DNA from 4 places in the Vibrio coralinecrosis genome. Region 3 is predicted to be linked to each of the others. Evidence: predicted binding sites of a transcription regulator. Region 3 holds the regulator's gene; each other region holds the start of a gene.

Region 1 (7,902 bases), 1.3 Mb from region 3:
TTATTGCGGAAGACACGAGAGTCAACGCCTTGGTTTTAGGTAAATTCCTTAAAAACAAAGGGTTTGAATATGAAGTGGTTGAGAATGGTGAATTGGCTGTGGAAAGAGTGCAAAATCAACATTTCGATTGTGTCTTAATGGATAACCATATGCCAGTGATGGATGGGTTGAAGGCAACCAAAGCGATTGTTGAACTAGGCTTAACGTCCCCTCCAGTGATCATTGGTTGTACTGCTGACGCATTTGAACAAACAAGAGAGCGAATGATCTCTGCAGGCTGTGCAGATGTCATTACCAAACCTATCAGTTCAGACAAACTGGATGAAGTATTTCACGCAACGCTTAAAACTTTGGAAGAAAAAGCGATGCGCGAAGCATGATTGATCACTTTGAGTTGTACATCTTTTCGAAATTTTTCGGGTTCCAGCCAATCATATAGCGATCACCAATTTTGAGTACGGGCAAAGAACGAGCGCCGATCGCATCAAGCTCTTTGCGACCGCGTTGCATTTTGGCGTTAGTTAACCTGTAGGCGTACCCTTTTTCATCTAAGTATCGCTGGGCATCTTTACAGTGCGGGCATTTATCCTTCACATATAGGACAAGTCTTTTCATCGTAAATTCCTAATCTTGCTTTGCAGCAGAGTGTAATGAAAAGACAGTGAATGGCAAGTGTGATTCGGGTAGACTGGCACACCTTGTTCTTTGCACTGATATTTACGCTATGAATCCAGTTCGTCGTTACATCCAAGGTTATCCAGAACATATTATTAATCCAGTGACAGAATTGTTGGAAACAGGACAGTTGCAGAAATGGTTTAAGCGTCGTTATCCGGAAAATCACGAGATTAAAAGCGAGAAAGCGCTGTTTGAGTACACAATGGCGATAAAAAATCGCTATATGAAAAAAACATCGCCCATCAGTAAGGTGGTATACGACAATAAGATTCACCTTATCAACAATGCGTTAGGGCTACATACTTACGTCGCTAAAGTGCACGGCGGTAAAATTAAATCCAAAAATGAAATCCGCATCGCCAGTGTGTTTAGAAATGCCCCTGAACCTTTGCTGAGAATGCTTGTGGTTCATGAGCTTGCACACCTGAAAGAAAAAGACCATAACAAAGCGTTTTACCAACTTTGCTGCCATATGGAACCTGACTATCACCAACTTGAGCTCGATGCTCGATTATTTATGATATATACCGAGACGGTAGAGAAAACGAATAAGTAAACTGATTTATGATTGAGCAGAACAAGCGAACAAGCCCGAAATACACAGGCAAGCCGTCAGGAGAAATGAAAGTCACGGTTTTAAAAGGAAAAGCGGGATTACACCAGCGTAATCTGCATCGAGGTCGCTACGATTTTTCTCAATTAGTGAAAGTGACCCCAGAGTTGAAAAGGCATGTTGTTAAAAATCCGAAAGGTGAGGCGTCCATTAACTTCTCTGATCCTGTTGCCGTCAAATTACTCAACAAAGCCTTACTGGTTCATCATTACGGCATTGTCTTTTGGGATATTCCCGAGGGTTATCTGTGTCCGCCAATTCCCGGTCGTGCCGACTATATCCACCGCTTAGCCGAGTTGCTAGTGCAAGATAACAAGCAGATAAACCACGAAAAAGTCAGGGCACTGGATGTCGGAGTAGGGGCAAATTGTATTTATCCTATCATCGCAGCAACGCAGTACCGATGGCAGTACGTAGGCTCTGATATTGATCCGGTTTCTATTGAGAACGCCAATCAGATTGTTGAAAGTAATGCTGAACTCAAACCACTAATAGAGTGCCGTTTGCAAACACAAAGTCGGTATTTCTTTAAAGGTATCATTCAAAGCGATGAGTATTTTGAGTTAACAACTTGTAACCCGCCATTTCACAGATCCTTACAGGAAGCGCAACAAGGTACGGAACGTAAAATTAACAACCTCAACCGCAGTAAGCAGCAACGTGGCTTATACAGAGAAAAAGAGAAATACAAAGCATCACCTATACTTAACTTTGGTGGCCAAAATGCGGAACTTTGGTGCCCTGGAGGTGAAGCGGCCTTTATCAAGAACCTTGCGTTTGAAAGCCGTGACTTTGCGAAACAAGTATTGTGGTTTTCTACTTTGATTTCCAAAAAAGAGAACGTACGTTGGATGCGCAAGAACCTCGCTAAAGTTGGTGCGAAAGAGGTACAAATAGTTGAAATGAGTCAAGGGCACAAAGTGAGCCGGTTTATGGCATGGACGTTTCAAACGCCAGCTGAAAGACAAGGCTGGTACAACTCAAAACAGTAACCAAAGGAGGGCATATGGATGTCGAAATTTATATGCCTTGTGAGCCTGAATGGTTTTGCGATGGTTTACTTATTCTCTTTGCCTTCCTGTTTATTGTTGGGCTTTTGGTCTTTGTATTTATCGTTTATAGAGAGTACCTCAAAATCCAGCGAGCTTCTCGGATAAAACGCCGGCGTAGTACCCCTTTATCACACCGAAAGAAACGCTAAGTATGCTTCAATACTATGGTCTGGGGTTGATTGTTTTTTGGCTCTGCTCTAACTTCATGAGCAAGCGGAGCGAAACATCTCGTACGCCAAATTCTTGGTGAAACGAGTTGATTCGCTGTCGGGCAATGGCCAATTTTCCATGCTCAATTTCAAGCTTTGCCAAGTTTAGTATTGATTGTGCTCGCTTGGGATCGTGTGCTATCGCTCTTTTGAAGTATGTCATTGCCTGTATGGTTTGTTCAGCCTTAAGCGAACAAAAAGCGGCACTTTCGTAGCTCGCTGCGACATTGAGGTAATCAGGCTGTTGAATGGCCTTGTCAAACATAGTCTGCGCTGCGTTATAGCGGGATTGTTTGCAAAGAAAACTACCGTAGTCATGCAGTATCTGCCCATTACTAGGTTGGCTACGAATGGCTTTCTGGTACATCTCATTCGCTCGTTCGTACTCAGACACATAATCCAAATAATGAGCCATAGCCAGTTGCGCGCGGAAATAGTTCGGTGAATGTACAAGAGCCTTATGTAGATTCTCTCGTGCTTTGACCCGCTCCCCACGTTGTAAATAACTTATCCCCAATGCGATTCGAGCATCCGCTTGATGGTTTTTCGCTGAGGTCGATAAAGGGTTTTTGACGGTGACACAAGCTGATAGTAATAGGCTGGCGAAAAGAAATAGAAAGCGCATAGTATGGCAAAGAGAAGGACCTTCTTTTGAATGTATTACGTTGTTTGTCCGGTCACATCAAAATAGGCGTAATCATGCGGCCGATTTAGCAACAACGGCTGAAAATAAAGGGAACAGAGTGTGAAAAAACAAGTCATCGGTGCAGCGGCCTTGAGCTTTTTAGTCGGGCTGTCTATTAAATCGTCTATCGCATCTGAGTTAGACATGAACACTCAGTATGTGGACAGTGGTGTGGCGTATGTTAAGCAGGGTAACCATGCTAGTCACTATAGGCTGATTTTTATTCATGGATCCCCGGGAATAAAGAAGGCTATGAAGCTTACTTGAAAGACACTTGGTTATTAGCCAATGCTGAATTGGTTTCAATTGATCGTTTGGGGTACGGTCAGTCTCCTAACCAGCTTATTGCCAATTTAGACGGACAATCCCTATCCATTAAACCTTTTCTTGCTGAAGACAAAGTTAATATTCTGGTTGGTCATTCTCTAGGTGGGCCTATTGCACTAAATCTCGCACTGATGTTTCCGAATTTGGTTCACGGAATGGTATTGATTGCGCCAGCATTTGACCCAACACATGAAGCACCTAAGTGGTACAACAAGCTGGCAGATACGTGGCTGGTTAGTCTTTTTCTTACTGACAGCTGGAGGAAGTCAAATGGAGAAATGTTGCCTCTTGCTGGAGAGCTTGAAAAGCTCAGTGCTAAGGATTGGAGTCCATTGGATTCAGTGCCCGTGACTTTGATTCACGGTGATGAAGATAATATCGCAGCGCCTGAGAATTCGACTTTTGCTATTGAGCGCCTATCTGGAAAAGATAAGAGGTTGGTGGAAGTTAAGGGTGAGGGGCATTTTATCCTTTGGCAAAATGCCCCTAAAGTTATCAACGAAATCAAACAACTAATCCACGCTTTAGGCCTTAATCATCCTTTGTGAAATTGGCTTCACTAAATTGATCTAAGTCGTAAGGAGTTTGTTGGTATACGCAGTAGTTGAGCCAGTTCGAAAATAGCAAATGACCGTGACTGCGCCAGCTTGCGATGGGTTTGTTATCTGGATTGTTGTTCGGATAGTAGTTCACAGGAATAGCGGGTTCCATTCCTTCGCCGAGATCACGGATATACTCATTGTGAAGCGTAAATGCATCATATTCAGGATGACCCGTCACGAAGACATTTCGCTTGTCTTTCGTCGCGGCTAAATACACTCCTGCGATATCAGAAGTCGCCAGCACATCCAAATCGGTATGCTCAGCGAGATACTCGGGTGAGAAGTCTGCGTATCGTGAGTGGGGAGCTAAGAAAGTATCATCAAAGCCACGCAATACAGGATGGTACGGTTGATGTATCTGATGGTGGTAGACACCAGAAAGTTTCTCTTTCCGAGTGCGCTTGGGTAGGTCATAAAGCAGTTTCAAACCTGCTTGAGCAGCCCAACACACGTATAATGTCGAGGTTACGTGCTCTTTCGCCCAACTCATGATGGCTTGTAAGTGCTCCCAATAGATTACGTCTTCGAATTGAACCAGTCCTAATGGGGCTCCTGTAATGATCAGACCATCGAAATTACGCCCTTTGACCATCTCAAACTGACGATAGAAGTTATCCAAGTGCTCCGTGGGTGTGTTCTTGCTTGGTCTATCATCGATACGTAGCAGCTCAATGTCTACTTGAAGCGGGCTATTAGAAAGTAAGCGAAGAAACTGAGTCTCAGTTTCTATCTTCTTCGGCATTAGGTTGAGGATCAATACTTTTAGGGGACGAATTTCCTGCGTAGACGCTCGAGATTCGGGCATTATGAAGATATTTTCCTGACGTAATACATCACTAGCAGGTAATTGGTCGGGGATCTTAATCGGCACAGCTTTCTCCCTAAGTTTTTTGGACGTCTATACATCCAAACTTAACTCAAACCTAATGAGATGTCGATAGCATTGTTATGCTTATTTGCGGTAAAATTTGTGCCTCATTAGTCGAACTATTCATTTCAATGACGCTAAAGCTGACCATTATTCGTGGGTTGCCTGGTTCCGGGAAAAGTACTCTAGCTCGGACACTGGGTGTGAATCATTATGAAGCGGATATGTACTTCATTGATGCTCAAGGTGATTACATTTTCAGACCAGAAGATATCTCGAAGGCGCATGATTGGTGCAAAACAATGACGCGTGAAAGCTTGCTTCAGAAGCAAAGTGTGGTGGTATCTAATACTTTTGTCATGAGATGGGAGATCATACCCTACTACAAAATGGCGCAACAGTATGGCGCGGTGTTTGAAATCATCGAATGTAAGCAAGACTATGGCAATATTCACGGTGTTCCTGAAAGCACTATCCTAGAGATGAAAAAACGGTGGCAAGAATGGCGAAGAGAACCGCTGTAATAGAAATGACCTCTTACGGCGTCTATAGCCAGTGGGATTCAAAATCTAAGCACTTACCTAAAATTCAAGACTTCACAACTAACATTCCTGCCGATCAGGATATAGAGTTTGGTTTTATTGTGAATATCAAAAAAGCCAAAGGTCAGGTGATTGAATATTGCATTGACCATCCGGGGGTTCTGGGTAAAAAGGGCCAGATATTAGATCCGTTTACTGGGGACATGCATGTCGGGAGTAATGACTGGGATTTTTATCTTGGGGATACCATTCAGCTTTTAGACCCTATCAATGGTTATGATTCCAACATTGGTAAATGGCGTATGACCATTGAATTAAATGGCAAAGTGGTTGCGGATAAGACCTTCGATGTTTACAGCCGAGATGAAGGAGAATTCTGGAAAAGACGAGGGTTTTAGGCTGTTCCTGTCACTATAGCCAAGATTGTTTAAGTGTCTCTAACTTCAAGGGTTTGGAAAAGTAGTAACCTTGCAGATAAGATACCTTCATTTCGGCTAAATATTTGACTTGCTCGGGCTCTTCGACGCCTTCTGCAATTATTTTTACACCCAGGCGATGGCCAAGTTCAATAATCGTGTTTAGTACAGTGGCATTAACGGTTTCTAAACCAATAGTATCAACAAAGCATTTATCGATTTTCAAATAATCAAACTGAGTGCTCTGGATGACTGAGAGAGCTGTGTGACCGGTACCAAAGTCATCAATCGAGATGAGAACGCCGCTCTTTCTCAGCTCGGCAAGCGCATCTCGCCCTTTGTCATCAAGTATCTGTCTTTCGGTGACCTCAACTACAAGGCGAATCCCAACCTGTCTAAAGCGGATAGCATAGTGACATAGAGTTGATATATTTTGTGGCTGATGTAGATAGGAGGGAGGAACATTAATACCTAGATGAACATGACGGAATGCAGGTTCTGAACTGAAATCCTCTAATGCCACTTCCAATACATAATCAGTAATAGCATCTATGATATTTTCTTGCTCAGCCAGTGGTATAAATAAGTCTGGGCGAACCAAACCTAGTTTAGGGTGTTGCCAGCGAATAAGTGCCTCAAAACCACTCAGTTTCTGACTGTCGTCAGCGTCAACAATAGGTTGATAAACGAGGAATAACTCTTTTCTTTTTAAGCCTTTTTTGAGGTCATCGACGAGGCTGTCACGGCTTTTTAGACGCGAAAGAACAATATATAAAGCCATTGAAATGAGAAAAGAAATTGGAATGCTGCTTAATGCAGAATAAACAACACGTCGATGAATAAATTCGGAGCTCGCTTCAGTCATTAAAGAAAAACCATACTTTGGAGAGGTAGTAATGTAATGAAGAGTATCCGATGTAAAATCTTTTTCTGCAGGGTAGACTTTTTGACCAAACTTAGCCGTAATAAAACTCAGCTTATCATTTTCAATGTTAGTTAGCCTTGTAAGAAGGTAGTTATTGTCAACGATAGCAAAGGCACCACTATTTACGATATTCGGCTCTCTATTCACCACGACCATCGTTCTTTGTTTTGGGTCTTGGTTAATATCGAAAAGAAAGGCGCCAGATTTAGCCGTACCATTTTTAAAGGCATAGTTTAAGTCGGTATAAACTTCCCCACGCTTTGAGGAGCAAATAGCGATGCCGTCTTGAATGATGATGAGTTCTCTTAAGGAACTCTCAAACAGGAGATCTTCACGAATAGCGTCACAACTCTCAGGATGCTTCATTGCTTTAGCATTTTTTTCTTGGAGCTCAGTGATGACATCTTCAATTCTATCTTGAAAATTTAAGGCGATGGTTTTCAAGCTATCCGTAATTCCATAATACGCAACGTATTGTGAAACAGGAAAAACAATGCAAAGTGGAATTAAAATGTAAGCAAGCAGTGATTTAAGTTCTAGTGTTAGAGTTGATACGCTTTGATTCATTTTAATTATTCTATCCAGTTAACTTATTTGATATTAATATATATTGCCGCATAAAAATGTCGAACTGTCCGCAAATTAATCGCAATAACTAAGTTAACTTTTACACCAATTCTGGCTATTCAGCCAATTTTCGCCTTAGGTGATCTATTTTATTTACCGTTAGATGATAAGTGCTGGTAATCGCTTTATTGACAGTATTTTCGATAGCTGTAGAGAGCTAAGCTGATCCATAAGCCGCTTTGTAACCACAACAGCCCCCATTGAGAAGATATTTGATCCCAACTTGCTCCCATTTGATTTAAGGCAAGAAAGCCCTGAATAGCTGGTGTGCTTGGAAAAAGTTGTGAGAGCCAGAGGACTGGGGAGGGAATACTGTTTAGTGGCCAGATAAACCCTGCACTGAAGATCAACGGCATTG
Region 2 (7,902 bases), 970 kb from region 3:
AGTTTTTACTGAAAGGGGTTGTTGCACCTTGTTTGGTCATTTCATCACGGATGGTGGCAGCAGATATTTTCTATTCTGTGTTTGAGAATAGGCATCATGGTGTGGTCGTAACGGACTCAGAGACTCGAATTCTAGCTTGCAATCGTCATTTCGAGCGTATAACGGGCCATAGGCTTGAGGATATCCTTGGTCTAAAAACGAATATTTTGAATGCAGGGAAACTCAGTGATGATTATTACCGTGAGCTTTGGCAAAGCATAGAACAACATGGGCATTGGAGTGGTCCTATGCTGACAAGAAAGGCTGATGATTCTTTACTGCCTCAAGAACTGACAATTCACAAGATTGAACCCGGGAACGGCGAGTCGTATTTACTGGGGTTGTGTGCAGACTTATCGAATCAGCTTCAGCGGATTGATGGCAGAGAAACTGGCGGTGTAGATTTACTGACGCAACTGCCATCGCGTGAACGCTTTTTAGAGCAGCTCGAGCAAGACTACGCTGACAGCCAATGTGAAGATTTGTTGATCATGTTGGCATTACAACCACAATTTCCTTTGGAGAATGAGCAGGAAATCAAGCGTCAATTTGCCAGTTATATTGCTGAAAATTCGCTAGTCTCGTCTGCTAGTTATGTTGGTGATAGCCGGTTTGCCGTTACGCTAAAAGCGAGTATGAAGCAGGGGAGTGAGAGTATCCGCTCTATCCGAAAGTTAATTAAAGCTTTTTTCCACAGTTTTAAGCATGCTCAAGCGCCCGTTGCACAAGCACTTAGATTTGGTCTCACCGGTGTCTCTGTGTTGCATTCTGATGCGAAATCGCCCAAGCGATTACTCTCGCACGCATTGCAAGCTTTGCTGGAGTTGCACTCAGACGAAAATAAAAGAGTGAGGTTTTATGACCGCGAACTTCACGAACAAGTGGAGCGTAAGAAACGGCTGGAAAGCTGGGTTGAACAAGCCATATTGGAAGAGACAATAGATGTTTTTTACCAACCGATTGTGAATATCAAAAAAGGAAGAATTGATAAATTTGAGGCCTTGTGTCGCTTTCCTGAAAGTGACACTGCCAGCGCCTCAACGCAGGAGTTGATCAATGTCGTTGAAGATCTTGATCTAATTGTCCGATTGGATGATGTTGTCAATCGAAAAGCTATGTCGGCATTGCCGGAACTGCAGCAATTGTTTGGCGAGGACATTGGGCTGTCTGTTAATCGTTCATTCAATTCTAAACAAGACATTGTCGAAATCCTTCGTCACTGTGCCCAGCTCATCGATGAAAGCGGCATTAAACCAAACATGCTGACGATTGAGTTCACCGAAAGTGCGTACTTTGGTGGCGACAGTTATCAAGAGCAGTTACTGGCAGCGATTCGAAAAGCAGGCGTCTCCATCGCGGTTGACGATTTTGGTACTGGGTGCGCGTCTTTCGATTATCTTAATCGAAACTATTTTGATGTACTGAAGATTGATCGAAGCTTTGTTCAAGATATTTGCTTTGGCAGTCGGCAATATCATGTCGTGAATACCATCATTCAGTTAGCCCAAAAACTCAGGCTAAAAGTGGTGGCTGAAGGTGTTGAAACCGAAAGTGAGTATACAACATTACGTAATTTAGGCGTTGATTGCATTCAGGGTTACTTCTTCTCGAAGCCATTGCCAATAAAAGATCTACGATCGGTGAGTCATTACTGTGTTTTACCGTCAACTCAAAGTATGTCAAATGCTAAAACCGGTACGTTATTAGAGTTGATAACACCTCAGTTACCACATCTTGACCCGGGCGAACCTCTGTCCCTTATTTACACTTATTTTAAAACGGAAACGATCAATGTTTTGCCTGTTATTGAATCACATCATTGCGTGGGCATTATTAGCAGAGCTGCAATGAATTTGCATTTGACGCCGAATATGGGAACAGATCATGAGACCAGTAAAGAGCACACGATGTGGCATAAGTCTGCTCACCGTATAATGTCTGCACCGGAATCACTACTGTCTTGGCATACACCATTAATGGAATTGGAAGACTTAATGGCAAGATCACCGCTGCCCTGGGTGCTGGTTGATGATGAATCACGATTCAAAGGTATCGTCGAACATGAAAGAGTTATGCAGTATTTATTGAGTTGTAAATCTAAGCCTTAGACGAGTTTATTTAGGGATGAGCTTTGCAAATTTTTAAATATGAATCGCTGGTGGAATTGGCCTTAGCAAGTCTGTTATTATCCGCACCCATCAGAAATTACAGCGATATCAGACATCATGGTTCAGCAATTGTTAGCAGTGTTTGCTCCTATGCTTTTAGGTGCTCAATTCATTTTGACGCTCATTTTGGTCAAGGGTGATATCTGCCCGGGTCAGAGAGGCCGTATTCATAAGGTCCTTCCTGTGCTCGCAATTATGTGGCTGGCTGTTGCTTCATTGAAAATTGAAGCCATGATGATTGTATTTGCCATTGCATACTTCTACTCTCAAGTTCAAACCAAAAAAACGCGAGTACAAGGGCCAATGTGGGTTATGTACCTTGCTAATGGTTTGGCACTTGCCTATGTTGCGATTGGTATTGGAGAGCAATCCGATCTTGCGGCTAGCCTGAGTGTGTTTATTCAAATCATACTTTTAGGTGCGCTGTTTGCTCACTTGCTCCTCACCGTAGCGAGAACGCGTTTACAAGCTTTTCACCGTATTCTGCCGGTGACTGGTGTGCTTTCAGCAATGCTGATGAGTTTAGCGATTTTGCTTAAAGCCTTTGGCCTAGATGAAGCCATTCTTGCTCAAGCTACTCAGCCACTATTGATTGGGTTTGCACTGCTCATTACTTCGGTTCTTATCTGGTGTTGGCACATCATTATGTCAAAGACGGTACATAAGGCTCAGTTGGCGATTGCATTATTAAGTCTTATCTCGGCAATGACGTTCAATCAAGGCTTGTTTGTTCTTTAGAAGAGAAATCGCTCACTGTTAATTTGAAGATTTGACGCTACGCTTGATATAGATGGTCAACACAGGAGCGTGGTTATGGATATGACTCATGTAGGTCGGTTAGACAGTGCGATTTTACTTGGCATTGTTAATGAAAAGCTGAGACTCGAGTGTGATAGCTTTGAAGAACTCGTGACCATGTATGAAATGGATGTCGAAACAGTGGTGGGGAAATTGGATATATTGGGTTATCAATATGATCCGCTCACCAATCAGTTTAAATCTTACGATAGATAGAATGAAACAGGAGGCTGATGCCTCCTTTTTTATACCGTTTTTATCCCTTCTAAATGGCTTTTTGATTGTTGTCTGGCAGTATTAAAAAAGGCTTGAAGGTAGCGTTTGTCTTTGTCTGAATTTCGTGTTGCAGCGAACAGACGTCGCCACAACCCATCGCCAAAAGAGAGACTGGTAATCAAGCCTTGACGGGAGAACTCGCTTATTGCCCAGTTAGGTAAAGCGGCTACTCCTAAACCGGCAGACACCATTTGTACTAGCATCAGTGTGTTGTCTGCTTGTTTCCATTTGGCGGGCTCAATGCCTGCGGGCTGTAGAAAGTGTTTCACCACGTCAAGTCGGTTCTTTTGAACTGGGTAGGACAACATGGTCTCATTGGCTAAATCTTCCGGCTCAATAGAGGTTTTTGATGCCAGTGGGTGGGTAGTTGCGGTAACTAAGCGCATTTCAAAATCAAAGAGAGGCTCATAATGGACTTCTGATCTTGGTTGAATATCAGAGGTGATCACCAAGTCCAACTCGCCATTCATCAGCGCCGGTAGAGGCTCAAAACCAAATCCAGATGAGAAATCTAGAGTTACACTTGGCCAAGCCACTTGATATTCTCTTAGCGCAGGCATTAGCCACTGAAAACAGGAGTGGCATTCGATAGCCATATGCAAACGTCCGTTAACGTCCTCTTTCAAACTGGCTAATTCATTTTCCGCTCTGGCAATGCGTGGTAGCACTTCATCTGCCAAGCTAAGAAGGATTTCGCCTTCAGAGGTAAATCTCACAGGACGAGTCTTACGCAGAAAAAGCTGACCACCAATACGAGCTTCTAGATCTTTTATTTGATGAGACAGGGCTGACTGAGTCAGATGTAGCGTTGTTGCAGTGGCAGTCAAAGAGCCAGTGTCCCGCAATGTGGCTAATGTTTTCAGATGCTTAATCTCAATCATGAAATCCCTTCAATCTTGCTCGCTGATGATGAATATAACTAACTTACCTGTGTTTTATAGGCATGTAAACATCTAGACGTCTAAAAAGACATTAATGATTGAATTCGTTAGTTGAGCTAATTCGCTGTCGTGGACATGAAGTTTTCTAATAAACAGCTTGAATAATTGGAGGTTGTTCATTCATGTCTTAATCGAGATAGTTTAGCCATCTAGACGCCTTACTGTTGTTTAGGCAGTACAGGCCTAATTGCTTTAATAATCAAGAAGGATTAGAAATATGGCGACGACGACTCATATCCTAGGCTACCCAAGAATCGGCGAAAAGCGTGAATTGAAATTTGCACTGGAGAAATATTGGCGAGGAGAAATTAACCAAGCTGAGCTCAAAGCAGTGGGGGCCCAGCTTCGAAAGAAAAATTGGCAAGTACAATCTGAGGCCGAACTGAGCTTTGTTACCGCAGGTGATTTTGCATGGTATGACCATGTTCTGACCACGACCTTATTACTAGGGCATGTTCCTAAACGTCACCGAGAAGGGGAGTCTGATTTGGATACCTTGTTCAAAGTTGGACGTGGTCAGTCTCAGGCAAATTGTTGCTGTAGCGGATCTGCGGCGTCGGATATGACCAAATGGTTTAACACCAATTATCATTACATCGTACCTGAGTTTAGTCGGGATGATAGCTTTGAAGTTAGCTGGCCTCAACTGTTTGAGGAAGTTAATGAGGCTATCAAAGCGGGACAAAATGTGAAACCTGTTCTGTTAGGTCCGTTGAGCTATCTCTACCTTGGTAAAGAAGTGGAACAAGGGTTTGATCGCTTGACGCTGTTACCACGTCTTCTTACCGCTTATCAAAACATTCTAGCCAAATTAGCAGGCCAAGGTGTTGAGTGGGTGCAGATCGACGAACCTATTCTATCACTAGAGTTGGAGGCACCTTGGCTTGATGCATTCAAGCTTGCTTATCAGGTCATTCGTGGCGAGGTGAAAATACTGCTAACGACCTACTTTGATTCAGTGGAAGACACATTGGACAAGATTGTCGAATTAGAGATCGATGGTTTGCATGTTGACCTGTCAGAAGCCCCAGAACAGTTAAGTGAAGTCATTTCTCGATTACCGAAAGAGTGGGTGTTTTCGGCAGGCGTTATTAATGGGCGCAATGTTTGGCGGGCGGATCTAAGCGCGCAGCTTGCACGGCTTCAGCCTGTGAAAAAGCGTCTGGGCGATAGGTTATGGGTTGCGAGCTCGTGTTCATTGCTTCATAGCCCTGTGGATCTGGATCTTGAACCTGAGTTGACCGAAGAAGTACGCAGTTGGTTTGCTTTTGCAAAGCAAAAAGTGGCCGAAGTGGCCTTATTAGGCAGAGCCTTGGATGGTGATCATCAGGCTATTTTAGCGTGCGATACATACAGTGCTTCAATTCAGGCTCGTAAGAATGCCGTCCACGTCAACAAGCCTCAAGTTCAGCAGCGTCTTAATCAGATAACAAAAGCTTGGTCTGATCGCAGTGTACCTTATGAGGAGCGCGCTCAGTATCAAAATGCGGTATTAGGTTTGCCATTGTTCCCCACAACGACGATTGGTTCTTTTCCACAAACGAATGAAATACGAGTTCAGCGTAGTGCTTACCGTAGCGGCCAGCTATCGGAATCAGACTATTTGACAGCCTTGAAAGGTCACATCGAAGATGCGGTAAAACGCCAGGAAGCACTGGACCTTGATGTACTGGTGCATGGTGAGGCCGAACGTAACGACATGGTGGAATATTTTGCCGAGAACTTAGCAGGGTTTCAAACCACCAAATTTGGCTGGGTACAGAGCTACGGCTCACGATGCGTTAAACCAGCGATAGTCGTTGCGGATATCGAGCGCGAAAAACCCATTACAGTTGAATGGTCGACATATGCCCAGTCACTCACTTCTAAGCAAATGAAAGGGATGTTGACAGGACCAGTGACAATTCTTTGTTGGACATTCCCTCGTGAGGATATCAGTCGCAAAGAAATAACCAATCAATTGGCGCTAGCATTGCGTGATGAAGTGTCTGCTCTGCAAGAGGCAGGTATCAATATTATCCAGATTGATGAGCCGGCTATTCGAGAAGGCTTGCCACTTAAAAAACGTGATCATGCCGAATATTTAGAGTGGGCGGTAGCGGCATTCAAGATCGCTGCAGCCAGTGCCAAGCCCGAGACACAAATCCATACACATATGTGCTATTCAGAGTTTAATGAGATTATTGATTCCGTGGCTGAATTAGATGCGGATGTGATTACGATAGAAACTTCTCGCTCAAATATGGAGTTACTAAAAGCGTTTGAGGAGTTTGACTATCCTAATGAAATTGGCCCTGGCGTTTACGACATTCACTCTCCAAATATCCCAACTGAAGAGTGGATTGAAGGCCTGTTGTACAAGGCCGCTGATAAGATACCGGCAAACCGTTTGTGGGTGAATCCAGATTGCGGTTTGAAGACACGAGACTGGGCAGAAACCGAAGCGTCACTGGCTAACATGGTTTCGGCGGCGAAAAAGCTACGAGTGGCATTTGCTTAATACACCAAAGATGAGATGCCGGCTTTATGTCGGCATTTTTATGTGTGTATCTATACATAATTAAAATAAATAATTTACAGCTTTTTCATTGGCTTAGGGAGTTTATTCTCACGCGTTACTGGTATTTTTTTCATGATTACCCTTAATTATCTATCTTATTGTTTGATGTAAAAAAACTGACTTAGAACTGTAAAACAGAGTTTCTAAAGTGTCGCACTTTTCAATGTGGCGTTGAACAGTTCAAGCCACTTTTAGCCTTTCTTCGGATGAACAATGAAGATCAAGTTTAAATATTCTTCAGTAGCAGTCATGCTGATGCTGGCCTTGTCAGGCTGCGATGACTCTTCTGATAACGACACAGTTAATGGTGACAACAATTTCGGAGTCAACATTATTACCCCGCCCGATGATATTGAAGAGCAGTTTTTACCAATAGATCCACCAGTCGTTGATGGAACTACTGGAGCTGAGCCTGACTCTACCGAGATCTCTGATTACAACGAGTATCAAATTAACTCGGATTTGAAGCTGACCCGTGGTGAACTGAACCACACTAAAGGCTCATCTATCATGTCAATGGAGTTCTTAACCGGAAACGGTTTAGATCTTTTACCGCTAGAGCGCTCAACGGGTCAGTTCACTATGGAATCGACCACCGAGTCAGCCAACAGTGAACTGGAAAAAGGCATCAATGTTATCGGCGCGGTAAATGGAGATTTTTTCGACATTTATGATGGGTGGAACCTAGGTATTTTTACCCGTGATGGAGTGAACTACACCGGTTGGGACACCAATAGTGAAGCCGCCATTGTGATCAAACATGATGGTCAGGTAGACATTGTCGAATCTTCCCCTTATTTCGAGCTGGTTTGGGCTTTAAATGGTGGTGAGTTTGAGCGCGTAAAAGGGGTTCACTATTTCGATAAAGCTGAACATATAAGTAAAATTTATACGTCAGAAACCCCAGATAAGGGCTCAATTTCGATTTACCCAGGCGATAGTTACCGCGGCACAGTCGATCTCTCTAGTATGACTGGTGCTTTGGTCAAACCTGAGGTAAACGGCATCACTGTGGTGGCAAACAGCGATGATTCGGCACAAGTGCAGTTTGCTCCTTTAGCGGGTGAAATCACTGAGATTATTCAAGGGGATAGTAGTTATGTGATCCCTTCTGGCTACG
Region 3 (7,902 bases):
AATTAAACCCCGCAGCGAGACGTGAATCACAATTAAATGAAAAAGATGAAAATCAACTCAGATCTTGCGGCTCAATATCTAAAGACCAGCGAACCTTTTTTGCATTAGGTAGCATTTGGATCGCGGGTTTGGCACTAGCCAGTAGTTTTTGCATCCTTGGGCGAGTTTGCGTCTGCAACATTAGCTGCCAACGGTGCTTACCAGCTCGTTTTGCCAGCGGAGCCGGTGTGGGGCCCAAAACCTGACAATAACCGTCAAAGAGAGGATGAGCTTCCAAGGTATGACGAACCTGACGCAAAAATGCTTCCACGTGTTGGGAGTTATTCGCCTCGGCACGAAACAGTGTCAAATAAGAATAAGGTGGCAGCAGGGCAAATTTACGTTCCTGTAATGCAGTCTCAGCAAAATGGCGATAACTTTTGGTCAGCAGTGCCTGTAACAAACTGTGCTCAGGGTGATGGGTTTGTAGTATCACCTCCCCGGGTTTGCTCGCACGACCGGCACGCCCTGCTACCTGAATAAACAATTGAGCCAAACGCTCTGATGCCCTGAAATCACTGCTGTATAGTGAACCATCAACATCCAGCAATGCTACCAATGTCACATCAGGGAAATGATGACCTTTCGCCAACATCTGAGTACCAATCAATATTTGGTATTTACCGCTACGAATTGCACCTAGCGCTGATTCAAGGCTCCCTTTACGCCGAGTGCTGTCGCGGTCAATCCGTATGGTTTTATATTCAGGAAAGAGCTCACCCAGTTGCGCTTCAAGCTGCTCAGTACCAACGCCCACCGTTACTAAGTTGGATGAACCACACCCTTTACACTGATGAATAGTAGGCTGCTGAGAACCGCAATGGTGACAACGAATTTCATTGCTGTATTGATGGTAGGTGTAATACGCATCACAACGCTTACATTCGGCAATCCAACCGCAATCATGGCACATCAAGGCTGGCGAAAAACCGCGGCGATTGAGAAATAGCATCACTTGATTGCCCGCGCTGAGGTGTTGACGCATTTCAGCAATTAAAGACGCAGATAAGCCACTTTCCAGATACTGGCCTTTTACATCCAACACCTTATTTGTCGTCGGTACAGCATTGCCTGCGCGCGCTGTCAGTGTCAGATGGTGGTACTTGCCTGATAAGGCGTTATGCAGCGTTTCCAACGCAGGCGTTGCTGAGCCAAGAACAATCGGGATTTGTTCCTTATTGGCCCGCATTACGGCGACATCACGCGCATGATAGCGAAGGCTGTCTTGCTGTTTATAAGAAGCATCGTGTTCTTCATCAACAATGATGATGCCGAGATCTGAAAAAGGTGTCAGTAGTGCTGAGCGTGTACCAATTACGATGCCAGCCGCTTTATCACGAGCACTTAACCAAGCATTTAACCGCTCACTGTCATTGAGCCCCGAATGAATAACAGCAACTGGAACTTCAAACCTATGACGAAAGCGATTGATTGTTTGAGGCGTCAGACCAATTTCGGGGACCAACACCAATGCTTGCTGCCCTTTCTCTAGTACTGGCTTAATAAGATTTAGGTAAACTTCCGTTTTCCCTGACCCAGTGACACCTTCTAGTAGAAAGCAGCCAAATCCACTTAAGCTATTGACGGTTGCAATCGCCACAGCCTGTTCTTCATTAAGCTTTGGCTTATCAACATCCGCCTCCACCTGCTGGCTCCAATCGCGAATTTCTGGTTTTCGTTCAACTGACTCAATCCAACCTTTCTCATTTAATCCCTTAAGGACACTGGTACTGATCTCCTCATCAAGAAAATGCTGGTGTGGTACAGGACCAACTTCTAACCTATGCATCACTTTGGCTCGCTTCACAGTTAAACCAGAACCAAGCATTAACTGCTCACGACCAGAAGCGGTTAAACGCCATTCCACCAGCGAAGCAAAATCCGCTTTTTTTCCCTTACGTAACGCACTGGGCATAGCATTGAATAGCGTTTCGCCAAGCGGATAATGATAGAACTGGCTACACCACTGCAGCAACTCATAGAGGCTATCTGGCCAGACAGGCTGAGAGTCCAACACCTGTTTCAGCGGTTTGAGTTTATCAATGCTAAATTCTGATTGATTAACAAGCGCAGTCACCACCCCCACCAAAGTCTGGGGGCCAAAAGGCACAGACACACGTCCACCAATAACAGGGAATAGGTGAGCGGGGATCTGATAGTCAAATTGTTTGTCGAGCGGTACAGGCAAGGCTACTCGGGCAATCGTCGGTCGCATATAAGCTTAAATACAATCAAAGGTACCCAATTAGTCTAAGGGAAAAGCGCTAAACGGGGAAGCAACGACATCATGAACTTCAGTTCTGCGATGATTCAACCTCATAGGCGAAAAAAGTAGCAACTTTATTGGTAAATCGGTTGATCCCAGAGAACGTATTCATTACTATATCGCGCCTTAGTGATATGGCTTGCTTTTGAGCAGCGGTATCCAAAGTGACATTTTATTAACTACGTGTGGTGTCCGGCTTAGAATCGGATAGCGACACGGCCTATTACAGAGGTTCTCCCATGAAAGCTGGTATCCACCCAGAATACAAAGCAGTTAAAGCAACTTGTTCTTGCGGTAACTCTTTCGAGTTCAACTCAACTCTAACTAAAGAGTCAATCCACCTAGACGTATGTGACAAATGTCACCCATTCTACACTGGTAAGCAGCGTATCGTTGATACTGGCGGCCGTGTAGATCGCTTCAACAAGCGTTTCGGTGCTCTTTCTTCTAAGAAATAATTTCTTTTTAGATGAAGAGAAAAGGACGCTACGGCGTCCTTTTTTGTTATCTGCTTTTGCCCCAACCCATTCAGAATAATCTCTTCCACTGTTTGATATTCGCTAGCCATATCTCTACCCATCTGGTCTTATCTCCAGTGATTTAGCACATTTTATTGCTTTAGCTCGCATTCTGACCTAGGCAGCTTGACTTAGTTACTCTAGAATGGATTTCCCCTATCCTAATTATTATTAACGAGTACCTACACCTATGTCCGATGACAATCGCCAAGAACTATCCCCTGAAGAACAATTCCGTCAGCAAGCGCTGGATTACCATGCTTACCCAACAGCAGGTAAAATTTCGGTGGAGCTGACAACACCAGCCGAAACGGCAGGTGATCTGGCGTTAGCGTACAGCCCAGGCGTGGCTGAGCCTGTACGTGAAATTGCACAGAATGCAGATAATGTCTACAAGTACACCTCTAAAGGTAACATGGTGGCGGTTATCTCTAACGGAACAGCAATTCTTGGTCTTGGTAACTTAGGTCCACTGGCATCAAAGCCAGTCATGGAAGGTAAAGCTCTTTTGTTCAAACGCTTTGCAGGTTTGGACTCTATCGACATTGAAGTCAAACACCGCACAATCGAAGAATTTGTCGATACGGTTGCCAACATTGCCGATACGTTTGGCGGTATCAACCTTGAAGACATTAAAGCCCCAGATTGTTTTGAAATTGAAAAGCAATTAATCGAGCGCTGTGATGTGCCGGTTTTTCACGATGACCAACACGGTACAGCGATCGTAACCGCAGCCGGGATGCTTAACGCAATTGAACTGCAAGGCAAAAAGCTAGAAGACGCGACGATTGTCTGTCTTGGCGCAGGCGCTGCTGCAGTAGCTTGTATGGAGCTACTGATCAAATGTGGTGCGATGCGCGAGAAAATCTACATGCTTGACCGCAAAGGCGTTATCCACACTCGCCGTGATGATCTCAACGAATACAAGCAGCTATTTGCGAATAACACTGACAAGCGTACGCTGGAAGATGTTATTGAAGGCGCAGACCTGTTCTTAGGCGTATCTGGCCCGAACTTGCTCGCTCCTGAAGCTCTCAAACTGATGGCTGACAAACCTGTTGTCTTTGCGTGTTCAAACCCAGATCCGGAAATCAAGCCAGAGCTGGCACATGAAGTCCGTGATGATTTAATCATGGGTACAGGTCGCAGCGACTACCCGAACCAAGTAAACAACGTGTTGTGCTTCCCATTCATCTTCCGCGGTGCTCTCGATGTTCGTGCTAGCGAAATCAACGATGAAATGAAACTCGCTGCGGTGGACGCCATTCGTGAACTGGCGAAAGAAGAAGTTCCAGCGGAAGTACTGAAAGCCGCAGGTGTGGATAAGCTGGAATTTGGCCCTGACTACATTATTCCTAAGCCAATGGACTCCCGCCTATTACCGCGTGTTGCAAAAGCGGTTGCTCTAGCGGCAGTGGAATCAGGTGTAGCTCGTATTGAGATGCCAGAGAATTACATGGAAGCGTAAGCGTTTCTCTCTGAAACAAAAAACCGCTGAATATTCAGCGGTTTTTTTGTATTTAGCGAAATAAAAATAAGGTGTGCAGCTGGTGATTACTCTTCATCATACGCTTCGAATTCAATCCCCATCTCAGTCATGAGTTTTTTCACTTCCGCGGGAATATCATCTGGGCGATCTTTACGTAAATCTTCATCAGTAGGTAGTGGCTGGCCTGTATAAGCATGCAAAAACGCTTCACAAAGCAGTTCACTGTTGGTCGCATGGCGCAGGTTATTAATCTGACGACGGGTTCGCTCATCAGTTAAAACCTTCAATACTTTCAATGGAATAGAAACCGTAATCTTCTTTACTTGTTCACTTTTCTTTCCATGTTCAGCATACGGACTAATGTATTCGCCGTTCCAATCTGCCATTGCGCACCTTTATGATTCATTATGTATAAAATTAGAAAGCGTAATTTTAGCGGGATTTATGGCCACAAGCAAAGACATATAGACGTCTAGAAGTGTTGACGTCTTTAAAAATGAGAAGTAAAGTGAAGAGACATACGATTGGAATAACATATATCTAACATCCGGCAAACAGGTATAGTGTAATCTCCAGCCAAGTCACTACAGTTCGAAAGGAAACACTTATGAGCGCCCGTAAACCAGCCACAATCGCGGTACGTACTGGTATCGAGTCAGACACTCAGCATCACGCCGTTGTGCCACCTATTTACCTCTCGACTAACTACGGTTTTCCCGCCTTTGGCGAAGTGCCAAAATATGACTACACTCGCTCGGGTAACCCAAACCGTGGCTTGTTAGAAAAAGCTCTGTATGAGCTGGAGTCTGGTAAAGGTGCGGTAGTAACCAACTGTGGAACCTCTGCATTGAACTTATGGGTCTCTGCATTTCTTGGCCCAGATGATCTGATCGTCGCACCACACGATTGCTACGGCGGTACGTACCGTTTGTTTAATACCCGCGCTCAAAAAGGTGATTTCAAGGTCCAGTTTGTCGATCAGTCCGATCAAAAAGCCTTGGACGAGGCTATTGCAAAAAAACCTAAACTGATTCTGTTAGAAACACCGTCTAACCCTTTGGTCCGCGTAGTCGACATTGCCGCGGTATGTGAAAAAGCCCGTCAGGTTGGTGCACTGGTCGGCGTCGACAATACCTTTTTGACACCTGTGTTCCAAAAGCCTCTCGAACTCGGCGCTGACTTCGTCATTCACTCGACAACCAAGTACATTAATGGTCATTCTGATGTCATCGGTGGCGTGGTGATCACTAAAACTGAGCAGCATGCTGAAGATCTTGCTTGGTGGGGCAACTGTATCGGCGCAACAGGCACACCATTCGATAGCTACATGACATTACGCGGTATTCGCACCTTGGGCGCACGCATGAAAGTACATGAAGAAAGCTCAGCGCACATTCTCAATTACCTACAGTCTCAGTCTCTGGTAGGTAATATCTATCACCCTAGCTTGCCGGATCACCCTGGTCATGAGATTGCGAAAAAGCAGCAGTCTGGATTTGGCTCCATGCTTAGCTTTGAGTTTGCAGGCAGCTTTGAGCAGCTCAAACACTTTGTTGGTCAGCTAGAACTCTTCTCACTCGCTGAATCACTTGGCGGCGTAGAAAGCCTGATTTGCCACCCAGCGTCGATGACACACCGAGCAATGGGAGAAGCGGCACTAGCTGAAGCTGGTGTGTCCCAACAATTACTACGCCTTTCAGTTGGTCTAGAAGACGCTGACGACCTGATTGCAGACCTTGAGCAGGCATTTCATAAAACCAAGGAGGCGTTGTCATGAGTCAGCAACGTCAATTGCATAAATTTGGCGGCAGTAGCCTTGCGGATCCAGAATGTTACCGCCGCGTCGTCAACATACTCAAAGAGTATTCAGACAAAGAAGATTTGATTGTTGTCTCTGCTGCGGGTAAAACCACCAACCGTTTGATCGAATTTCTCGACGCATTAAGCAAAGATGGCCGCCTCGCGCATGAGGCATTGCAAACGTTGCGTCAGTTTCAAACCCAGCTGGTTGAGGAACTACTCCAAGGAGAGACTCAACAACAGTTGATCGCAACACTCAACGATGAATTCAGTACACTGGGTGAGCTAACAGCTCCGTTAACTAGCGCCGAGCGCGCAGCCGTATTAGGTCACGGAGAAGTGTGGTCTTCACGACTACTGGCAGCATTACTGAATCAAAATGACCTACAGGCTGTCGCTCAGGACGCAAGAGCCTTCCTACGTGCCGAAGCAGGCACACAACCTGAAGTTGACCGAGGCACCTCCTATCCGCTGATCAAGGAAGTGCTCGCTCAACACGCCCATCACCGCGTTGTGATCACAGGTTTTATGGCACAGGATGAGCAAAGCCATACCGTTCTGCTTGGTCGTAATGGTTCAGATTACTCCGCCACTGTCATTGGTGCACTAGCCGAAGTAAAACGCGTGACCATCTGGAGTGATGTTGCCGGTGTCTACAGCGCAGACCCTCGTTTAGTTTCGGATGCTTGCCTGTTGCCATTACTTCGCCTTGACGAAGCCAGTGAATTAGCCCGGCTTGCAGCGCCCGTTTTACACAGTCGTACTTTACAGCCTGTTGCACAAAGTGCGATGGATTTGCACCTACGTTGTAGCTATGACCCCGAAGCTGGATCAACTCGAATCGAACGTGTTCTTGCATCAGGCCGCGGTGCTAAAATTATCTCCTCGTTAAAAGAAGTACTGCTTATTCAACTCAACTTTGCCTCTGGGCATGACTTCAAACGCCTTGAACAGGAAACCTTGGCAAGTTTGAAACGAGCACAGCTAGAACCCTTAACCTACGAGGTTCAGGAAGATCAGCAAACCCTACGCCTCGCCTACACTGCCGAGATTGCAGGTGGTGCGCTCGAATATCTGCAAGATGCGGCGATAGAAGCAGAAATTAAGCTCAAAGAAGGCTACTCCCTGATTGCGGCTGTCGGCGCAGGCGTGACGAAAAATGCGAGCCATTGCTATGGTTTTTATCAGAAGCTCAAAGCTGCACCTATCGAGTTCATATCAGAATCCCAATCTGGTTTGAGCTTAGTCGCTGTACTGCGCAGTACGGATACTTCTGTTCTGGTTAAGTCAATCCATAGCCAGTTATTTCAAGCTCAAAAACGTGTCGGCATTGCTCTATGTGGTAAAGGCAACATTGGATCGAGCTGGCTCGAACTGTTCGCCGAACAAAAAGCTGAACTGGAAAAGCGTCGCGGCATGAACTTTGAACTGGTTGCCGTTGTTGGCAGCCAAAATTATTGGTTCAATCCTGAAGGGATTGATGCCAGTACCGTCAGCGATCACTATGAAGAAGAGGCCGTTGAATACCAAGGTAATGAGTGGGTAAGAAAGCTCGGCGCCATCCAAGGTTACGATGACGTAGTCGTACTTGATGTGACGGCAAGCCCACAGCTGGCAGAACGTTACCTAGAGATTGCAGAACAAGGCATGCACCTTATCTCGGCGAATAAGGTCGCCGGCTCTGCGTCCAGCAGTTATTATCATCAAGTGCAAGATGCCTTTGCCAAGATAAACCGCTACTGGCTGTACAATGCAACAGTCGGGGCAGGTTTACCCATTAATCATACCGT
Region 4 (7,902 bases), 580 kb from region 3:
GAATCAGCTCAAGGCGAACACGTTACTATCAGTGCAGAAGGCAATGATGCAAGCCCTGCCCTTGAAGCAGTCTGTCATTTAATTGAAGCTAAATTCGAAGAAGCGGAATAATTTTCCTCCTATATAAGAAAAATCACTACCTTCACATTAACTTATTAAATAAACACTAAAATTAAGTTACTATTCGACGCATTGTAAGTAAATAGAGTCAGGGGGAACACATGGCAGAGCAAATAGAATTTGACCAAGCTCACCAAGCCCTCCAAGAAGTGACAGAAGCTCTAGAAAATGGTCGCTTTGTGCATGTCCGTCGCCAACTACAGGACATGGAACCGGAAGATATAGCCCATCTATTAGAAGCCTCACCACGAAAAAGCCGCGAAGTGCTTTGGCAGCTCACTGATCCAGAAGATTATGGTGAAATTCTCGACGAGCTGAATGAAGACGTTAAAGATGCGTTGGTTTCCAAAATGGAGCCAGAGATGCTGGCTGAAGCAACCGAAGGTATGGACACCGATGACGTTGCCTACGTACTTCGAAGCCTTCCTGATGATGTATCGAGAGAAGTCCTTGCTCAGATGGACAGCGCAGAGCGTCTACGAGTGGAGACTGCTCTTTCTTATCCTGAAGATACAGCTGGTGGATTGATGAATACCGACGTCATCACCATACGTGGTGACGTTGATGTCGATGTCGTTTTACGCTATCTGCGCATGAAAGGGGAGCTTCCTGAAGCAACCGATGCTCTGTACGTTATCGATGAGGATAATCAGCTTATTGGTCAACTTCCAATTACCACCTTGATTACCACTCAACCTGATATCAAAGTCAGTGAAGTTATGGGAGATGCCGACGAAGCAATTGAAGTGACGATGAGTGACTCAGATATTGCCAGCCTATTTGAGCGTCGTAATTGGGTTTCCGCTCCGGTTATTGATGAAAACCAGCACCTGGTCGGCCGTATTACCATCGATGATGTTGTAGATGTAATCCGTGAAGATGCAGAGCACTCTATGATGAGTATGGCGGGTATGGATGATGACGAGGATACCTTCGCACCAGTCGTAAAGTCTGCGCGTAAACGGAGTATCTGGCTGGGAGCGAATGTCTTAGCGGCACTTGCTGCGGCATCCGTATCTAATATGTTTGAAGCCACACTCGATCAAATGGCTGCTATTGCCGTTTTGATGACCATCGTTCCTTCTATGGGCGGTGTGGCAGGTAACCAAACCGTTGCTTTGGTCATCCGTGGCTTAGCTTTAGGCCATATTGGTGATTCCAACAAACGTGAGCTACTCATGAAGGAAGCAGCCATAGGCCTGTTAAATGGCATTATGTGGGCATTGATCATTGGTGGAATAGTCGTCGCATGGAAAGGTAACTGGATGCTCGGTGGGATCATTTCCGCAGCGATGCTAACCAACCTGTTAGTTGCTGGCATAGCTGGGGTGACCATCCCGATTCTACTCAAGAAAATGAACATTGACCCAGCCTTGGCTGGAGGCATGGCATTAACCACTGTCACCGATGTTATTGGTCTCTCAGTGTTCCTCGGTCTTGCAACCATCATGATCTAACCGGTCAACCAGTTCCTTCCAAAAAAAAGCACAGCCAGGCTGTGCTTTTTGGATCCAATATGCTGATGCTAGTTAATGTTTGGACCTAACCACTTCTCAGCTTCTAACATATCCCAACCTTTACGATCAGCGTAGCTTTCTACTTGATCCTGCTGGATCTGTGCGATCGCAAAATAACGTGAATCGGGATGCGAGAAGTACCACCCTGAAACTGATGCTCCTGGCCACATCGCATAGCTGCTAGTCAGTGACATATCTATGGTTTCTTCTACTTTGAGCAACTCCCATAGAGAGCCTTTCTCAGTATGCTCTGGACATGCCGGATAGCCCGGGGCAGGACGAATACCCTGATATTTTTCACGAATCAGATCATCGTTAGAAAGATCTTCATCCGCGGAATAGCCCCAAATTTCCTTACGCACTTTTTCATGCAGGTATTCAGCAAAAGCCTCAGCCAAGCGATCCGCCACAGCTTGAATCATAATCGCGTTGTAATCATCTCCCGCTGCTTTGTATTCATCAGCGAGTTCACGTTCTCCAATACCACCGGTTACCGCGAATGCGCCAATCCAGTCTTTCTTACCTGAAGATTTGGGTGCGATGTAATCAGAGAGACAGTAATTATAGCCTTTAGGCTTCTCTGTCTGCTGGCGAAGGTTATGCAGGACTTTCACTACTTCCGTACGTGATTCGTCGTGGTACACTTCAATGTCATCACCAACACTAGCAGCAGGGAAGAGTGCACACATACCACGAGCTTTCAACAGCCCCTCTTTCTCAACTCTATCCAATAAAGCGTTGGCATCAGCAAACAACTGCTTCGCTTCTTCCCCTACCTCCTCGTGCTCAAGAATGGCTGGGTACTTACCCACTAAAGACCAAGTCATAAAGAATGGCGTCCAGTCGATGTATTCACGTAATGTTGCTATATCAAAATCATCAAATACATGCACACCTGGTTTAGCTGGGGCTGGAGGGGTATAGTTTTCCCAGTCAATCGCCACCTTATTATCTCTCGCCTGTTCCAGAGTAATGGGCTTAGTGCGAGGTTTCTTACGGTTGTGCTGATCGCGAACGCGTACGTAATCCGCGTCTAGCTTCTCGACAAAAGCGGGACGTAGTTCATCAGAAAGAAGTGAGGTACACACACCAACGGCTCTGGAAGCATTATTTACATACACCACTGGGTGTTGGTAGTTTTGCTCAATCTTAACCGCAGTGTGAGCTTTCGATGTTGTCGCACCACCAATTAGAAGTGGCAAGTCGAAATCAAGACGTTCCATTTCCTTAGCCACATGAACCATTTCATCCAGTGATGGTGTGATAAGTCCAGACAAACCGATGATATCGACATTTTCTTCTTTAGCGACTTTAAGGATCTTTTCACACGGCACCATCACGCCAAGATCGATGATTTCGTAGTTATTACACTGCAAAACGACCCCGACAATGTTCTTACCAATATCGTGAACATCCCCTTTCACTGTTGCCAGTAGGATCTTACCGTTTGAAGAACCCGCTTGTTTTTCCTTGTTAATGAACGGCTCTAAATGCGCTACAGCCTGCTTCATTACACGTGCCGATTTCACCACCTGAGGAAGGAACATTTTGCCTTCACCGAAGAGATCTCCAACCACATTCATTCCATCCATCAAAGGCCCTTCGATAACTTCAAGTGGCTTGGATGCATTAAGACGGGCTTCTTCCGTATCTTCAACGATGAACTCGGTGATGCCTTTGACTAAAGCATGTTCTAGGCGTTTTTCGACTGGCCATGTCCGCCACTCAAGTGCTGAAGCATCTTCTTCCTTCCCTACCCCTTTATCTGCGTATTCGGCAGCAATATCAAGCAGTCGCTCTGTCGCGTCATCACGGCGGTTGAGAACAACATCTTCCACAGCTTCACGTAGTTTTTCAGGTACGTTGTCGTAAATTTCTAGCTGACCCGCATTCACAATTCCCATATCCATACCGTTTTTGAAACAGTGGTAAAGGAAAACAGCATGGATCGCTTCACGAACGTAGTTGTTACCGCGGAAAGAGAAAGAAACGTTAGACACACCACCGGAGATCATTGCATGTGGCAAATCACGTTTTATATCGGCAACTGCCTCAATAAAGTCAACCGCATAGTTATTGTGCTCTTCTATACCTGTTGCTACAGCAAAGATATTTGGGTCAAAGATAATATCTTCAGGAGGGAAACCGACTTCATCTACCAAGATACGATAGGCATTGGTACAGATTTCAAGCTTGCGTTCACGTGTTTCTGCTTGTCCGACTTCATCGAATGCCATAACAATAACAGCAGCACCATAGCGGCGGATTAGCTTAGCTTGTTCGACAAACTTCTCTTTGCCTTCTTTGAGCGAGATAGAGTTAACAATGCCTTTACCCTGAATGCATTTCAGTCCGGCTTCAATCACTTCCCATTTTGAGGAATCAACCATAATGGGAACTTTGGAAATTTCTGGCTCAGACGCACACAAATTGAGGAAGCGTACCATGCATGCCTCGGCATCCAACATGCCCTCATCCATATTGATATCGATAATCTGAGCGCCGTTCTCAACTTGCTGGCGAGCCACTTCAAGCGCTTCATCATAGAGTTCTTCTTTGATCAGACGTTTAAAGCGGGCAGAACCTGTTACATTAGTACGTTCACCCACATTGACGAACAGTGTTTCTTTTTCAATTGACAGAGGCTCAAGGCCTGATAAGCGACAAGCTACGTGAAGATCGGGGAGTGCACGAGGCGTCACGCCTTCGACAGCTTGAGCCATCTGGCGGATATGCTCAGGAGTCGTGCCGCAACAACCACCGATTAAGTTGAGGAAACCACTCTCAGCCCACTCTTTTACATGTACGGCCATATCTTCGGGCGAAAGGTCATATTCACCAAATGCATTTGGCAGACCCGCATTGGGGTGTGCTGAGACGAAACTCTCAGAGATGCGTGACATTTCTTCTACGTACGGCCGAAGCTCATCTGGGCCTAAAGCACAGTTAAGTCCAAAAGACAGTGGCTGAACATGACGTAAAGAATTGTAAAACGCTTCTGTCGTTTGGCCAGAAAGCGTTCGTCCTGAGGCATCAGTGATGGTTCCCGAAATCATGATAGGAAGCTTAACACCCAGCTCTTCGAAAACACTGTCGACAGCAAAGGCACAGGCCTTGGCATTCAGCGTATCAAAAATAGTTTCAATAAGAATGAGGTCTGAGCCACCTTTAATTAAGGCGCGCGTCGATTCGGAATACGCCTTAACTAATTCATCAAACGTAACGTTGCGATAGCCTGGATCGTTCACATCTGGGGAAATCGAACATGTACGGTTAGTTGGGCCAAGAACACCCGCCACATAGCGTGGTCTATCTGGTGTTTTTAACGTCCACTCGTCTGCCACTTCGCGAGCTAGCCTCGCGGCTTCAAAGTTGATTTCTTCACTCAGGCTTTCCATATCATAGTCAGCCATTGCGATGGTCGTTGCGTTAAACGTGTTGGTCTCAAGGATATCTGCGCCAGCTTCTAAGTACTCAGCATGAATATCTTTAATCAATTTGGGCTGTGTCAGAACCAGAAGGTCATTATTGCCTTTAAGGTCACAATGCCAATCAGCGAAACGCTCACCTCGGTAGTCTGGCTCTTCAAGTTTGTAGCCCTGGATCATGGTGCCCATACCACCATCAATTAATAGGATACGCTTTCTTAATTGAGCTTCGATCTGTTGCCTTACGTTACTTCCCACAGTACAGCCTCATTCCTTTCATTATCTTTCCATCCTATCACACATAAAAGAGGAGTCTAGACGTCTAAAAGAGTAAATTAATCACCTCGACATGACAAAAAAGTGTTTGCTATTTAATCATGTCGAGATGAAAATTCTCATTCATAATTTGTTACATGCTGAGAACCCAATGTCGGTCTACTACACTCTCTGTTTTCTATCTGCAGCAGCAATGCTAATTGCTTTTGTAAACAGCAAGATAGGTAAAATGCAAACCACTATTGCCATTACTGCAGGTTCAATGGTGTTATCTCTTGTTATCCTTATTGCTGGCCAAAACAACTGGTTCCATCTAACAGAAATTGCTTCGAAGACCATGTCTAGCATTAACTTCGAAGATTTTTTGCTGAAAGGGATCTTAGGCTTTCTACTATTTGCAGGTGGTTTGGGAATTAAGCTTCCTCATCTCAAGGACCAAAAATGGGAGATTACCGTCCTCGCACTTGGTGCAACTCTCTTCTCTACCTTTTTCATCGGCTTTGTTCTATATGGATTCTGTCAGTTTATCGGGGTGCAGTTTGATTTAGTTTATTGTCTGCTATTTGGCGCCCTAATCTCCCCAACCGACCCAATCGCTGTTTTGGCTATTGTTAAGAAGCTCGATGCACCAGAGAGAATTTCAACTCAGATAGAAGGGGAATCTCTATTTAACGATGGTTTTGGCTTAGTCATATTTGTCACTTTGTTCACTATCGCCTTTGGCACGGAAACGCCAACCTTAGGTAGCGTCACTATGTTATTTGCTCAAGAAGCCATCGGTGGTATCGTCTACGGATTTGCTCTGGGACTGCTGTTTCACTACCTTATCAGCGCAACCGATGATCACTCGATGGAGCTGTTGCTTACTATTGGCATTCCAACCGCAGGGTACGCATTTGCAGAGGTATTGCATGTTTCAGGCCCATTAGCCATGGTGGTATCAGGCATTATGATCGGTAACTGGACCAGATTTATTGGATTCTCTAAAGAAAGTGAAGATCATCTCGATCACTTCTGGGAACTAGTGGATGAGTTTCTCAATGGCGTTCTATTCTTGCTCATCGGTATGTCGATGCTGCTGTTCGAATTTCATAAAGAAGACTGGATTTTAATGGCCTTCTCTATACCACTCGTTTTAGCAGCACGATACCTCAGCGTCTTTTGTTCTTACCTAGGGTTCAAAAGACATCGTAAATACAACCCTTGGTCAGTGAAAATATTAACTTGGGGAGGCTTGCGAGGTGGTCTTGCACTGGCAATGGCACTGTCAATTCCATCGGGTATCTGGGTTATTCAAGACAAGCTGATTGATGTAAAAGAAATCATCCTAGTCATGACTTATTCTGTCGTAGTATTCTCGATCCTCGTTCAAGGTTCGACCATTACTCCTATGATAGAAAAAGCTAAACAGGCAGAAAAAGAAATTCAGCCTGAACCAAAAGCAGCTGAGTCATCCGATACAGAGTAATCTAATCCCATTAATCATTTCAAAGCCGCTCTCTATGAGCGGCTTTTTGTTATTCGTTACAAACAACGAGCACTTGGAGATGGTCACTTGTTCATCTTCAAGACCGAGAATCAAAAGAATGGCAAAGTGTTATCTCTTAGATTTTCTGGTTAATGATCATACGTTCAAGATAGTCATCAACAGGCCAATCTCTACGTAAACATTCTCCAAAGACGCTAGCAACCCAATAACAAAGCCAAGTCAGGTATGCTTTTCTGTGTAGGTAGAGGGGCTATTTATAGAGAGTTGGCTTCGAACATTCTGAATGGTGGTTGGCCGAAAAACATGTAACTCAACACACAAAAAAGACCTCAGCATTTCTGCTAAGGTCTGGAATAGAGCTACTGGACTTGCAGTAAAGTGCGGCTCTTTGGTCATAGACCAAAAATAATACCGCAAATACGAAAAAGCCCTAACATTTCTGTTAGGGCTTTTTCTGAATAAATGGCGGAGCGGACGGGACTCGAACCCGCGACCCCCGGCGTGACAGGCCGGTATTCTAACCAACTGAACTACCGCTCCGCACTGGTTAGACTCTAAGTCTAAATTTAAAGCCTGGCGATGTCCTACTCTCACATGGGGAAACCCCACACTACCATCGGCGCTATTGCGTTTCACTTCTGAGTTCGGCATGGAGTCAGGTGGGTCCACAATGCTATGGTCGCCAAGCAAATTCTTTATCAATTTGCTCGCAAATTCAAACGCACTTTAGTGCGGCCCTTTAGGGTGAGATTTGCTTGCAAATCGAATAATTCGGAAAGCTGTTTTTAAGTTCTGTATTTACACATTCAATCTGTTCTTGCTTTGAGTCCATCAAAACCCTTTGGGTGTTGTATGGTTAAGCCTCACGGGCAATTAGTACAGGTTAGCTCAACGCCTCACAACGCTTACACACCCTGCCTATCAACGTTCTAGTCTCGAACAACCCTTTAGGACCCTCAAGGGGTCAGGGAAGACTCATCTCAGGGCTCGCTTCCCGCTTAGATGCTTTCAGCGGTTATCGATTCCGAACTTAGCTACCGGGCAATGCCATTGGCATGACAACCCGAACACC

Evidence for each region. The regulator MetJ, encoded in region 3, represses methionine synthesis genes. The targets are predictions, from matches to a motif close to TTAGACNTNTANANGTCTAA.
Region 1: metA (homoserine O-acetyltransferase MetA) is a predicted target of MetJ. The motif match lies at 5,057-5,076, and genes of this name have one in related genera.
Region 2: metE (5-methyltetrahydropteroyltriglutamate--homocysteine S-methyltransferase) is a predicted target of MetJ. The motif match lies at 4,227-4,246, and genes of this name have one in related genera.
Region 4: metH (methionine synthase) is a predicted target of MetJ. The motif match lies at 5,372-5,391, and genes of this name have one in related genera.

The regions. Positions count from the first base shown of each region.
Region 1 is NZ_CP024627.1:1,487,681-1,495,582, forward strand. It holds gene CTT30_RS07175 (PAS domain-containing hybrid sensor histidine kinase/response regulator) at 1-380, shown strand, start outside; gene CTT30_RS07180 (glutaredoxin family protein) at 385-615, opposite strand; gene CTT30_RS07185 (M48 metallopeptidase family protein) at 725-1,234, shown strand; gene rlmF (23S rRNA (adenine(1618)-N(6))-methyltransferase RlmF) at 1,243-2,283, shown strand; gene CTT30_RS07195 (hypothetical protein) at 2,298-2,492, shown strand; gene pilW (type IV pilus biogenesis/stability protein PilW) at 2,506-3,177, opposite strand; gene CTT30_RS07205 (alpha/beta fold hydrolase) at 3,501-4,112, shown strand; gene metA (homoserine O-acetyltransferase MetA) at 4,096-5,037, opposite strand; gene CTT30_RS07215 (ATP-binding protein) at 5,166-5,558, shown strand; gene CTT30_RS07220 (DUF3859 domain-containing protein) at 5,537-5,974, shown strand; gene CTT30_RS07225 (EAL domain-containing protein) at 5,988-7,484, opposite strand; gene CTT30_RS07230 (ABC transporter permease) at 7,670-7,902, opposite strand, start outside.
Region 2 is NZ_CP024627.1:1,177,627-1,185,528, forward strand. It holds gene CTT30_RS05385 (EAL domain-containing protein) at 1-2,147, shown strand, start outside; gene CTT30_RS05390 (HI_1241 family integral membrane domain) at 2,265-2,945, shown strand; gene CTT30_RS05395 (DUF4250 domain-containing protein) at 3,021-3,221, shown strand; gene metR (HTH-type transcriptional regulator MetR) at 3,251-4,162, opposite strand; gene metE (5-methyltetrahydropteroyltriglutamate--homocysteine S-methyltransferase) at 4,440-6,722, shown strand; gene CTT30_RS05410 (phosphodiester glycosidase family protein) at 6,996-7,902, shown strand, end outside.
Region 3 is NZ_CP024627.1:207,659-215,560, reverse strand. It holds gene priA (primosomal protein N') at 53-2,254, opposite strand; gene rpmE (50S ribosomal protein L31) at 2,545-2,763, shown strand; gene CTT30_RS00990 (malic enzyme-like NAD(P)-binding protein) at 3,014-4,291, shown strand; gene metJ (met regulon transcriptional regulator MetJ) at 4,378-4,698, opposite strand; gene CTT30_RS00980 (O-succinylhomoserine (thiol)-lyase) at 4,920-6,089, shown strand; gene metL (bifunctional aspartate kinase/homoserine dehydrogenase II) at 6,086-7,902, shown strand, end outside.
Region 4 is NZ_CP024627.1:2,930,721-2,938,622, forward strand. It holds gene CTT30_RS13790 (HPr family phosphocarrier protein) at 1-111, shown strand, start outside; gene mgtE (magnesium transporter) at 222-1,577, shown strand; gene metH (methionine synthase) at 1,646-5,323, opposite strand; gene CTT30_RS13805 (cation:proton antiporter) at 5,451-6,809, shown strand; tRNA gene CTT30_RS13810 (tRNA-Asp) at 7,294-7,370, opposite strand; rRNA gene rrf (5S ribosomal RNA) at 7,402-7,517, opposite strand; rRNA gene CTT30_RS13820 (23S ribosomal RNA) at 7,683-7,902, opposite strand, start outside.